DNA from 2 places in the Streptomyces sp. NPDC001204 genome. Region 2 is predicted to be linked to the other one. Evidence: predicted binding sites of a transcription regulator. Region 2 holds the regulator's gene; the other holds the start of a gene.
What was found. Region 2 encodes HrcA, which represses chaperone genes, less so after heat shock. Its sites were predicted from a motif close to TTNGCACTCNGNNNNNCNGAGTGCNAA; they were not measured.

Region 1 (5,907 bases), on a different contig from region 2:
TCCCGCATCATGCCGCAGGCCACCGGCAGCGGGGCCGACGACGACGGTGCCCGGCGCCCCCGTAGGGGTGCCGGGCACCGGTGGTTCGGTTCAGCTCAGCGGAGTGCTCAGTGGGCGTGGCCGTGGCCGTGGCCCGCGGCGGCCGGCTCTTCCTCTTCCTTCTTCTCGACGACCAGGGTCTCGGTCGTGAGCAGGAGGGAGGCGATGGAGGCGGCGTTCTCCAGGGCGGAGCGGGTGACCTTGACCGGGTCGATGACGCCGGCCTTGATCAGGTCGCCGTACTCGCCGGTGGCGGCGTTGTAGCCGCTGCCCTTCTCCAGCTCCGCCACCTTGGAGACGATGACGTAGCCCTCGAGGCCGGCGTTCTCGGCGATCCAGCGCAGCGGCTCGACGGCGGCGCGGCGGACGACCGCGACACCCGTGGCCTCGTCGCCGGTCTTGTCGAGGTTGCCCTCCAGGACCTTCACGGCGTGGACGAGCGCGGAGCCACCACCGGAGACGATGCCCTCCTCGACCGCGGCGCGGGTCGCGGAGATGGCGTCCTCCAGACGGTGCTTCTTCTCCTTCAGCTCCACCTCGGTGGCGGCGCCGACCTTGATCACGCACACGCCGCCGGCCAGCTTCGCGAGGCGCTCCTGGAGCTTCTCGCGGTCCCAGTCGGAGTCGGTGTTCTCGATCTCGGCCTTGATCTGGGAGACGCGGCCCTCCACGTCCTCCTTCTTGCCGGCGCCGTCGACGATCGTGGTGTCGTCCTTGGTGACGGTGACGCGGCGGGCGGAGCCGAGGACGTCCAGACCGGCCTGGTCGAGCTTGAGGCCGACCTCCTCGGAGATGACGGTGGCGCCGGTGAGGACCGCCATGTCCTGGAGCATCGCCTTGCGGCGGTCGCCGAAGCCGGGGGCCTTGACGGCCACGGCGTTGAACGTGCCGCGGATCTTGTTGACGACCAGGGTCGACAGGGCCTCGCCGTCGACGTCCTCGGCGATGATCAGCAGCGGCTTCGAGGCGTTGCCCTGGATGATCTTCTCGAGGAGCGGGAGCATGTCCGCGATGGCGGAGATCTTGCCCTGGTGGATCAGGATGTACGGGTCGTCGAGGACGGCCTCCATACGCTCCTGGTCCGTGACGAAGTACGGGGACAGGTAGCCCTTGTCGAAGGCCATGCCCTCGGTGAAGTCCAGCTCCAGACCGAAGGTGTTGGACTCCTCGACGGTGATGACGCCGTCCTTGCCGACCTTGTCCATCGCCTCGGCGATGAGCTCGCCGACCTGCTGGTCCTGGGCGGACAGCGCGGCCACGGCGGCGATGTCGGACTTCTCGTCGATCGGGCGGGCCGAGGCGTGCAGGTCGTCGGAGACGGCCTTGACCGCGGCGTCGATGCCCTTCTTCAGCGCGGCCGGGGAGGCGCCCGCGGCAACGTTCTTCAGGCCCTCGCGCACGAGCGCCTGGGCGAGCACGGTGGCGGTGGTGGTGCCGTCACCCGCGATGTCGTTGGTCTTGGTCGCCACCTCCTTCACCAGCTGGGCGCCGAGGTTCTCGTACGGGTCCTCGATCTCGACCTCACGGGCGATGGTGACGCCGTCGTTGGTGATGGTGGGCGCGCCGAACTTCTTGTCGATGACGACGTTGCGGCCCTTGGGGCCGATCGTCACCTTGACCGTGTCGGCGAGCTTGTTGACGCCGCGCTCGAGGGCGCGACGGGCGTCCTCGTCGAACTTCAGGATCTTCGCCATGGCAGCGGGAGCCCTCTCGAAATCTGGTGGTAAGACACTGCGCCCCGGGCGCCCGGCTTCTTATCGGTCGCGGGGGGCCAGGGGCGCAGCTCAAGCAGAATTGCTTCGGCTTCGTGAAGAAGCGGGTGAACTACTTCTCGATGATCGCGAGGACGTCGCGAGCCGAGAGGACGAGGTACTCCTCGTTGTTGTACTTCACCTCGGTGCCGCCGTACTTGCTGTAGAGCACGACGTCGCCGACCTTCACATCGAGCGGAAGACGGTTGCCGTCCTCGAAGCGGCCCGGGCCCACGGCCAGGACGACGCCCTCCTGGGGCTTCTCCTTCGCGGTGTCCGGGATGACCAGGCCAGAGGCCGTGGTCTGCTCGGCGTCCAGCGGCTGGACCACGATGCGGTCCTCGAGCGGCTTGATGGCAACCTTGGTGCTGGCGGTCGTCACGATCCGACCTCCCCCTTCGGAGATCTCACGGGGTTAACTGTCTGAGGTGGCGACCAGGTCGATCCGTCGTCGCGGGTGCCGGACCTGCCCGTCGCTTTGTTGGCACTCTCCAGGGGGGAGTGCCAGACCTGAGACTATGACCGTCGTTAGCACTCGGTCAAGCGGAGTGCCAATTGCCTCGTGGCGCGTCGGGGGCGGGGGGCGTCTTGGGGAACGTCTGTTCAAGGTGCGGTGGGTCTGTGTGGGCGCCTGGGGGCTGCCGCCCCCAGACCCCCGATTCGGCCCGGACGGCCTCGGCCGAGAACCTCGGCCCCGGGACAGTCCCGCCCCAGCCCGGAGACAACCTGGCTCAGAGATAGTCCTGCAGCCGGCCCACCGTCAGGCCCTTCCTCTGGATTCCGCGGAGCAGGCGGGTCGTGCGCTCGCGCAGGGGCGGGCCGTCGAGGTCGTCGTCGTCCGAGGCGACGAGGAGGATGTCGCCGGGGCGCAGTTCGTGGGGGCCGTGCCTGAAGCGCAGGCCGGTGTCGGTCGTGACGCCGCGCCACAGGGCGACCGCCGAGACCCCGCAGTCGGCGGCGGCGCGCAGGGTCGTCGTGTCGTACCTGCCGTAGGGCGGGCGGAAGAGGCGGGGGGTGACGCCGAAGCGGGAGCGGATCCTGTCCCGCTGGCCGCAGATCTCGGCGCGCTGGCCCGCGTAGGGCAGGCCGCGCAGCGAGGGGTGGTCCAGGGTGTGGTTCTGGAGGTCCGCGCCGACCGACATCAGGTGCGCGAAGTGCCCGTACCCCGGTCCGACGACACTGTCCGTGAGGAACATGCTGACCGGCAGCCGCAGTTCACGGACCATGTCGACGAACCGCGGATCCTTCTCCGCGCCGTCGTCGTAGGTGAGGAAGACGACCGGGTCGGAGGTCGCGACGCGGTCCACGACCTCGGGCAGGCCTGCGGACGGGGTGGCGCCGGCGAGCCGGGGCGGACGGGCCGGCGGCTTCGGCGGCGCGGCGAGCGGCGCCCTGAGCCCCCAGCGCCGGTAGGCCTGGTCGGCCGTCGGGCTCTGCGACCGCACGCCCTGCGCCGCCTTGCGGCCGAGCCGCTCGATGGGGTCGACGGACGTGGCACAGCCGGTCAGCAGCGAGGCGGCGAGCAGGGCCACGGCCAAGTGCCGCGGCCGGACGGGCCGCGGTCTCACAGGTAGTCCTCCAGCCGGGCCACCGCGTACCCGTCGGCCGTGACCTTGTTCAGGAACCGGCGCATGTCGTCGGCCATCGTGCCGTTCCACTCGTTGCGGCCCCGGAAGTGGGTGAGCACGATGTCGCCGGGCCGCAGCCGCTGGTCGTCCTCGCGGAACTCCCAGTGGTCGACGAAGACCTCCTCGTTCCAGATGGGCGCGTACTCGATGCCGCAGGACTTGGCGGCGCGCAGGGTGTCCTGGTTGTAGTTTCCGTAGGGCGGGCGGAACATCTTCGGGCGCTTGCCGAACTGCTCCTCCATGATGTCCTGCATGCCGCAGATCTCGCGCTTCTGCTCTTCGTAGGACAGGGCAGGCAGGTAACGGTGGTGCAGGGTGTGGTTGTTGAGGGTGACCCCGGAGCCCTGCATCTTCCAGAAGTAGCCGTAGTCGCCCTTGACGAGGTCGTCGGTGAGGAACGCGGTGTACGGGATCTTCAGGTCCCGCATCATCCGCAGGAACTGCGGATCCTTCTCCGCTCCGTCGTCGATGGTGAGGAAGACGACCTTGTCCTTGGTGGGGACCGTGGTGAAGACCGGGGGCAGGTTCCAGTCCTTCTGGTGCTTCACCTCGAAACCGGCGCGGGCGGTGGCCTTCGGCTTCGTCGTGGGCGGCTGCGGGGGGACCAGCGGGACGCGCTCCAGACTCCAGCGCTTGGCGGTGGCCACCCGCTGCGCGTAGGAGGTGTGCAGGCGGTCGGCGAAGGAGCCGGGGGCGGCAGCGGGGGCGTGCGCCTGAGGGTGCTGCTGGCCGGGGGCCGGGCGCACCTGCACGTCCGGCTGCGCGCAGCCGGAGGCGAGGGCGACGACGGCGAGCACCGCCAGCCCGCCGCGGATCCGGGTCCCGCGAATCGGGACCCTTTTCAGACCCTTTTTGTCATTTTGTACGACTAGCCTCATGGTGCCGGATCCTCGCAGGCCACCGCCCGGAAGCCGGGGCGACACCGCGGCCGGAGGCACACCGTCCACCGACTGGCCCACAATGAGCCGGTGAACGACCACCTCCACGCCTTCGCCTCGCTGCTCACCCCCGAGGGCCGCGCCCTCCTCGACGAAGTGCGCGGCACCGAACCCGCCGACGAACTCGCGGTCGCCACCCGGCTGCGCCGTGAGCACCCCGCCGAACTGGTGTCGGCGGCGCTCGGCCAGGCCCGGCTGCGGCAGCGGGCGGCCGTGAAGTTCGGGGCCGAGGACGCGGGGCGGATGTTCTTCACGCCGAACGGGGTGGAGCAGTCGACGCGGGCGAGTGTGGCGGCGTACCGGGCGGGCCGGCTGCGGGAGTCGGGGGTGGCCTCGGTCGCGGACCTGTGCTGCGGGATCGGCGGCGACGCGATCGCCCTCGCCCGCGCCGGGATCCGGGTCCTGGCCGTCGACCGGGACCCGCTGACCGCCGCCGCGGCCCGCGCGAACGCCGAGGCGCTCGGGGTGGCGGACCTGATCGAGGTGCGGGAGGCGGACGTCACGGAGGTCGACACGGCCTCGTACGACGCGGTGTTCGTGGATCCGGCCCGCAGAACAGGCGGAGGGAGGGGTGGCGGACGGGCCGCGGGCGGGCGCGTCTTCGACCCCGAGGCGTACTCGCCGCCGCTGTCCTGGGCGGTCGGCGCCGCGCTCCGGGCGCCCCGCGCGGCCCTGAAGATCGCCCCCGGCATCCCGCACGAGCTGATCCCGCCGCAGGCCGAGGCCGAGTGGATCTCCGACGGCGGGGACGTGAAGGAGGCGGTGCTGTGGTTCGGCACCGAGCCGGGCCTCATCCGGGCCACCCTGCTGCCCGGCCCGCGCACCCTGCGCGGCCGCGGCCTGCCCGACCCCCCGGTCCGCACCCCGGGCCGCTACCTGTACGAGCCCGACGGCGCCGTGATCCGTGCCCACCTGGTGGCCGAGGCCGCCCGGGAACTCGACGGCGGCCTGATCGACGCGACCATCGCGTACGTGACCGCCGACGAACTCCGCCCCACCCCGTACGCCACCGCCTACGAGATCACCGACCGGCTCCCCTTCAACGTCAAGAAGCTGAAGGCCCTGCTGCGGGAGCGCGAGGTGGGCGCGCTGACCGTGAAGAAGCGGGGCTCGGCGGTCGAGCCGGAGGAACTGCGCAGGAAGGTCCTGCCGAAGCCGCACGGCAGGAACGCGGCGACGGTGTTCCTCACCCGGGTCGCCGGGGCACCCACCATGCTGCTCGGCCACCCGGCGGGCTGACGCCGCTCACCGGCTCACCGCAGCGACGTCCACAGTTCGCCCGCGTCCGGTTCCTGCGCCACCACCCGGTTGGGGTTCCACGGGGCCGTCACCACCGGCATGGTCACCGTCTTCACGTTCTGCGCCGACAGGCCCTTCAGGCTCTCGCCGAGGGTCGTCAGTTCGCCCAGCGAGTCGAGGCCGGTGTCGGCGGTCAGGCTGCCGGTCACCGCGTCGGCGACCCGGTAGAGCCCGGCGGGGTCTTCCAGCAGGCCGGAGTCGGAGATCTGCTCCAGCAGCGCCTTGACCAGCGTCTGCTGGAGGCCTATGCGG
Region 2 (5,907 bases):
AGCTTGGAGAGCTCGCGCAGCAGGCGTTCCTGCTCGGGGTCGAGCTTGGTCGGGGTCTGGACCTCGACGTGGACGATGAGGTCGCCCCGGCCGCCGCCGCGCAGGTGCGTGACGCCCCGGCCGTGCAGTGGGATCGACTGGCCGGACTGGGTGCCCGGGCGGATGTCGACCTCCTCCAGGCCGTCCAGGGTCTCCAGCGGCACCTTGGTGCCGAGGGCCGCCGCGGTCATCGGGATGGTGACCGTGCAGTGCAGGTCGTCACCGCGCCGCTGGAAGGTCTGGTGCGGCAGCTCGTGGATCTCGACGTACAGGTCGCCGGCCGGACCGCCGCCGGGGCCGACCTCGCCCTCGCCCGCGAGCTGGATGCGCGTGCCGTTGTCGACCCCGGCCGGGATCTTCACGGTCAGGGTGCGGCGGGCGCGGATGCGGCCGTCGCCGGCGCACTCCGGGCACGGGGTGGGCACCACCGTGCCGAAGCCCTGGCACTGGGGGCACGGGCGCGACGTCATGACCTGGCCCAGGAAGGACCGGGTGACCTGCGAGACCTCACCCCGGCCGCGGCACATGTCGCAGGTCTGCGCGGTGGTGCCCGGGGCCGCTCCCTCGCCGCTGCACGTGTTGCAGACGACGGCCGTGTCGACCTGGATGTCCTTCGTGGTGCCGAAGGCCGCCTCGTCCAGCTCGACCTCGAGCCGGATCATCGCGTCCTGGCCGCGGCGCGTGCGCGAACGCGGTCCGCGCTGCGACGCCGTGCCGAAGAAGGCGTCCATGATGTCGGAGAAGTTCCCGAAGGAACCGGCCCCGAAGCCGCTCGCGCCGGCCGCGCCGGCCTGCGAGAGGGGGTCGCCGCCGAGATCGTAGACCTGCTTCTTCTGCGGGTCGGAGAGCACCTCGTAGGCGGCGTTGATCTCCTTGAACCGCTCCTGGGTCTTCGGATCCGGGTTGACATCCGGGTGCAGCTCGCGCGCGAGCCGCCGGAAGGCCTTCTTGATCTCTTCCTGCGACGCGTCACGGCGCACGCCGAGAACGGCGTAGTAGTCCGTGGCCACCTACGACTCCGCCAGGATCTGTCCGACGTACCGTGCCACTGCGCGTACCGCTCCCATCGTTCCCGGGTAATCCATGCGGGTCGGTCCGACCACGCCGAGCTTGGCCACTGCCTCGCCGCCCGAACCGTAGCCGACCGACACGATGGACGTGGAGTTGAGTCCTTCGTGGGCGTTCTCGTGACCGATGCGCACGGTCATGCCCGGATTCTGCGTCTCACCGAGCAGCCTCAGCATCACGACCTGCTCCTCCAGCGCCTCCAGAACGGGCCGGATCGTGAGCGGGAAGTCGTGCGCGAAGCGGGTGAGGTTGGCGGTGCCGCCGATGACCAGCCGCTCCTCGTTCTCCTCGACGAGCGTCTCCAGGAGGGTGGACAGCACGGTCGAGACGGTACCCCGGTCCTCGAGGTCGAAGCCGTCGGGCAGGTCCTCCACGAGGTGCGGGACGTCCGTGAAACGGCGGCCCGCGACCCGGCTGTTCAGCCGTGCCCGCAGATCGGCCAGGGAGGTCTCCCCGAAGGGCGCCGGGCAGTCGACCATCCGCTGCTCGACCCGGCCGGTGTCCGTGATCAGCACGAGCATCACACGCGCGGGCGCGAGAGCAAGCAGTTCCACGTGCCGCACGGTCGAACGGGTCAGCGACGGATACTGCACGACGGCGACCTGCCGGGTCAGCTGGGCGAGCAGCCGTACCGTGCGGGCCACCACGTCGTCGAGGTCGACGGCGCCGTCGAGGAAGTTCTGGATGGCACGCCGCTCGGGCGCGGTCATCGGCTTGACCTCGGCCAGCTTGTCGACGAACAGGCGGTACCCCTTGTCGGTGGGGATACGGCCGGCACTGGTGTGCGGCTGGGCGATGTAGCCCTCGTCCTCCAGGGCCGCCATGTCGTTGCGGACCGTGGCCGGTGAGACGCCCAGGCTGTGCCGCTCGGTGAGGGCCTTGGAGCCCACCGGCTCCTCGGTGCCGACGTAGTCCTGGACGATGGCGCGCAGCACCTGAAGCCGCCGCTCGCTGAGCATCGCGCGCACCTCCAGGGTCGTTCCTCGGCCACCCGCCTGGCACTCTGCGCATACGAGTGCCAGCTCTACCCGGCCCAGTGTACGGCTGCCGGGTACGCCCCCGGCAAGGCCGGGCCGCGACGGACTACGAGGTCGGGACCGGGATCACCCGGGATCGGCCGGGATGTCGTACCCGGCGGGCATCACCGCTAGCGTCGCCCTATGACGGATGCGCGGGAAGCCCCTCGGGAAGAACTGGAATGGGAACGGCTGGCGGACGGGGTGGGGCGGTGCCGCCTGCCCGGATGGGACTGCACGGTCGGGCTGGTCGTCGGGGAGGGCGCCGCGCTGATGGTCGACGCGGGTTCGAGCCACGCGGAGGGCGCACGGTTGCGTGCGTGGGCGCGGGCGCTCGCCGGTGGTGATGTGACACATCTCGCGCTCACCCACCCCCACTTCGACCACATCTTCGGGGCCGCGCAGTTCGACGGCGCGGAGATCTTCGCCGCCGAGGGCGCGGACGCCGTGTTCGGTGACAGCGGTGAGCGCGCCGAGCTGCGCGGGGACGCGGTGCGCCAAGGCCTGGACGCCAAGGCGGCCGAGGAGGCGGCGGACGCCCTGGTAAGGCCCGGCCACGAGGTCCGGGACCGGCTCACCCTCCGGCTCGGTGGCGGGCGGGAGGTGCTGCTGGCGAACATGGGCCCGGCGCACTCCACGCACGACCTCGCGGTGGTGGTGCCGGGCGACCAGACCGTGGTGTTCTGCGGGGACCTGGTCGAGGAGTCCGGCGAGCCCCAGGCGGGCCCGGACGCCGTGCCGTCCCGGTGGCCCGCCGCCCTCGACCGGCTGCTGGCGCTCGGCGGCGAGGACGCGCTGTACGTCCCCGGTCACGGAGCGGTGGTGGACGCCGCCTTCGTCCGCGCCCAGCGGGACGCCCTGGCCGCGCGCTTCGGCGTGTCGCTCTGATCGGACACGGGCCTGTCCATATCGTCACTCGAATGCGCCAGTATTCGCCCGACCTCACTCCGCCCTGGAAGAAGCCCCGGCCCGTGCCGGAGGTTCCCGCCGAGCCGGGTCTGGTCGTGGAGGAGCCCGGGACCGGCTTCTGCGGGGCGGTGATCCGCTGCGAGGCGGGCACGGTGACACTGGAGGACCGTTTCGGCAAGCACCGGGTGTTCCCGCTCGCGTCCGGCGGCTTCCTGCTGGAGGGCCGGGTGGTCACCCTGGTGAAGCCGTCGTCAGGCCCGGTACGGCCCACCCGTACCGCATCCGGTTCGGTCGCCGTGCCCGGGGCACGCGCGCGTGTGGCCCGCGCCGGGCGCATCTACGTCGAGGGCCGGCACGACGCCGAACTGGTCGAGAAGGTGTGGGGCGACGACCTGCGCGTCGAGGGCGTGGTCGTGGAGTACCTGGAGGGCGTGGACGACCTGCCGGCGATCGTCGAGGCGTTCGCGCCCGGTCCGGACGCCCGCCTCGGCGTCCTCGTGGACCACCTGGTGCCCGGCAGCAAGGAGTGGCGCATCGCCGAGTCGGTGACCAGCGAGCACGCGCTGGTGGTCGGCCACCCGTACATCGACGTCTGGGAGGCCGTGAAGCCCTCCTCGCTCGGGATCGAGTCCTGGCCCCGCGTCCCGCGCGGCCAGGACTGGAAGACCGGCGTGTGCCGCGCCCTGGGCTGGCCGGAGAACACGGGCGCGGCCTGGCAGGGGATCCTGTCCCGCGTGCGGTCCTACAAGGACCTGGAGCCGGAGTTGCTCGGGCGGGTGGAGGAGCTGATCGATTTCGTCACGGCAACGGCCGGCGGTGGGGCATGACGTCGGGCGACGTGCCGAATCCGCTCCTGTCGAGTTCGGCACCGAGGGCGTCGAGTGTCAGCGGATCGCCGAACTTCGTCTTCTGCTCTCCCTTGTAGCAGGTTGGGGGGTCGAACCGAGGCTCTGCGGTGGTTCACTCCGCCGAGTGATCAATCCACCAGATCCCGCACCACCGCGTCCGCCAGCAGCCGGCCCCGCAGGGTGAGCACGGCACGCCCCGCCTCGTACGGCCCTTCCTGGAGCAGCCCGTCGGACAACGCGCGCCGGGACGCGGCGAGGCCGTCCGGGCGCAGCAGGTCCAGGGGGACGCCCTCGCGCAGCCGCAGCTCCAGCAGGACGCGCTCCACCCGGCGGTCCTCCTCGGTGAGGAGTTCCCGGCCGGCGCCCGGGGAGCGGCCGGCCGCGAGGGCCGCCGCGTACGCGCCGGGGTGCTTCACGTTCCACCAGCGCACGCCCCCCACGTGGCTGTGCGCGCCGGGTCCCGCGCCCCACCAGTCGGCGCCGCGCCAGTACAGCTCGTTGTGCAGGCAGCGGCCGGCTTCCGAGGTGGCCCAGTTGGACACCTCGTACCACTCGAAGCCCGCCGCGGTCAGCGTCTCCTCGGCGATCAGGTAGCGGTCGGCGTGCACGTCGTCGTCCGTCATCGGGATCTCCCCGCGCCGGATCCGGCGGGCGAGCCGGGTGCCCTCCTCCACGATGAGGGCGTACGCCGAGACGTGGTCGGGGCCGGCGCCGAGGGCCGCGTCCAGCGAGGCCCGCCAGTCGTCGTCGGACTCGCCGGGGGTGCCGTAGATCAGGTCGAGGTTGACGTGCTCGAAGCCGGCGGCGCGGGCCTCGGCCACACAGGCCTCGGGGCGGCCGGGCGTGTGGGTGCGGTCGAGGATCTTGAGCACGTGCTGCCGGGCGCTCTGCATGCCGAAGGAGATCCGGTTGAAGCCGCCCTCGCGGAGCGTGGCCAGGTAGGCGGGGTCGACCGACTCGGGGTTGGCCTCCGTCGTGATCTCGGCGTCGGCCGCGAGGCCGAACTCGTCGCGGATCGCCCCCAGCATCCGCACCAGGTCCTCGGCGGGCAGCAGCGTGGGCGTGCCGCCGCCGACGAAGACCGTGCGGACCTCGCGCGGGTCGTCGCCGAGCACCTTGCGGGCGAGGCGCACCTCGTCGGTCAGCGTCCCGGCGTAGTTGTCACGGGAGGCGAGCACCCCGCCGGTGCCGCGCAGCTCGGTGGCGGTGTAGGTGTTGAAGTCGCAGTAGCCGCAGCGGGTCGCGCAGTAGGGGACGTGCAGATAGAACCCGAGGGGCCGTTCGGCCGCCCCGGCGAGCGCGGCCACGGGCAGCGCACCGTCATCGGGAACGGACTCACCATCGGGAAGTGCGGAAGGCATGCCTTCCATTGTCCAGCACGACGGGAGAAGCCCGGCCCGGCCGCCGGAGCGGCGGGGGCTGGGCGGCTTCTTCGGGCGTCGTGTTCTGTCAGTCGCGTTCGGCCTGGAGTACCAGCAGGGCCAGGTCGTCCTCCGGCGGGCCCGTCCCGAAGTCGTGTACGAGCCGGCGGATGCGCTCGGCGATCGGTTCCGCGTCGAGCCCGGCGCAGGCGGCGAGGGCCGTGGCGAGGCCGTCGCCGTCGTCGAACTGACGGGAGCCTGAGCGCCGCTCGGTGACGCCGTCGGTGACGCACAGCAGGGTGTCGCCGGGCCGCAGGTCGAAGGTCTCGCAGGCGTACGTCTCGTCCTCGATCACCCCGAGCAGCGCCTGCGGCCGGGCCACCGTACGGACGCCTCCCTCGCGCCCGAGGACCAGCGGCAGCGGGTGCCCGGCGGAGGCGAGGGTGCAGCGCACGCCACCGTCGAAGGGGACCAGCTCGCCGTACAGCAGGGACAGGAACCGGGTCTGGGTGTCGCCGGGGACCGGGGTCCGCCCGCCGGCCGCCACCAGGACGCGCGCGGCGGCGTCGGCGGCCTCGGTGGCGTCGTCGAGGAGGAGCTGGTTGAGGCGGTCCAGGACGTCGGCGACGCCGTAGCCCTCGCGGGCCAGCAGCCGCAGCCAGGGGC

Region 1: the regulator HrcA is predicted to act here: its motif matches at 2,319-2,345, upstream of groES (co-chaperone GroES).

What each region holds. Positions count from the first base shown of each region.
Region 1 is NZ_JBSFJL010000036.1:62,642-68,548, forward strand. Features, by position in the region: gene groL (chaperonin GroEL) at 108-1,733, opposite strand; gene groES (co-chaperone GroES) at 1,864-2,172, opposite strand; gene ACWC91_RS34740 (polysaccharide deacetylase family protein) at 2,522-3,358, opposite strand; gene ACWC91_RS34745 (polysaccharide deacetylase family protein) at 3,355-4,296, opposite strand; gene ACWC91_RS34750 (class I SAM-dependent methyltransferase) at 4,387-5,595, shown strand; gene ACWC91_RS34755 (LCP family protein) at 5,610-5,907, opposite strand, start outside.
Region 2 is NZ_JBSFJL010000002.1:459,582-465,488, reverse strand. Features, by position in the region: gene dnaJ (molecular chaperone DnaJ) at 1-1,049, opposite strand, end outside; gene hrcA (heat-inducible transcriptional repressor HrcA) at 1,050-2,066, opposite strand; gene ACWC91_RS04910 (MBL fold metallo-hydrolase) at 2,268-3,011, shown strand; gene ACWC91_RS04905 (DUF3097 domain-containing protein) at 3,044-3,859, shown strand; gene hemW (radical SAM family heme chaperone HemW) at 4,009-5,241, opposite strand; gene ACWC91_RS04895 (SpoIIE family protein phosphatase) at 5,330-5,907, opposite strand, start outside.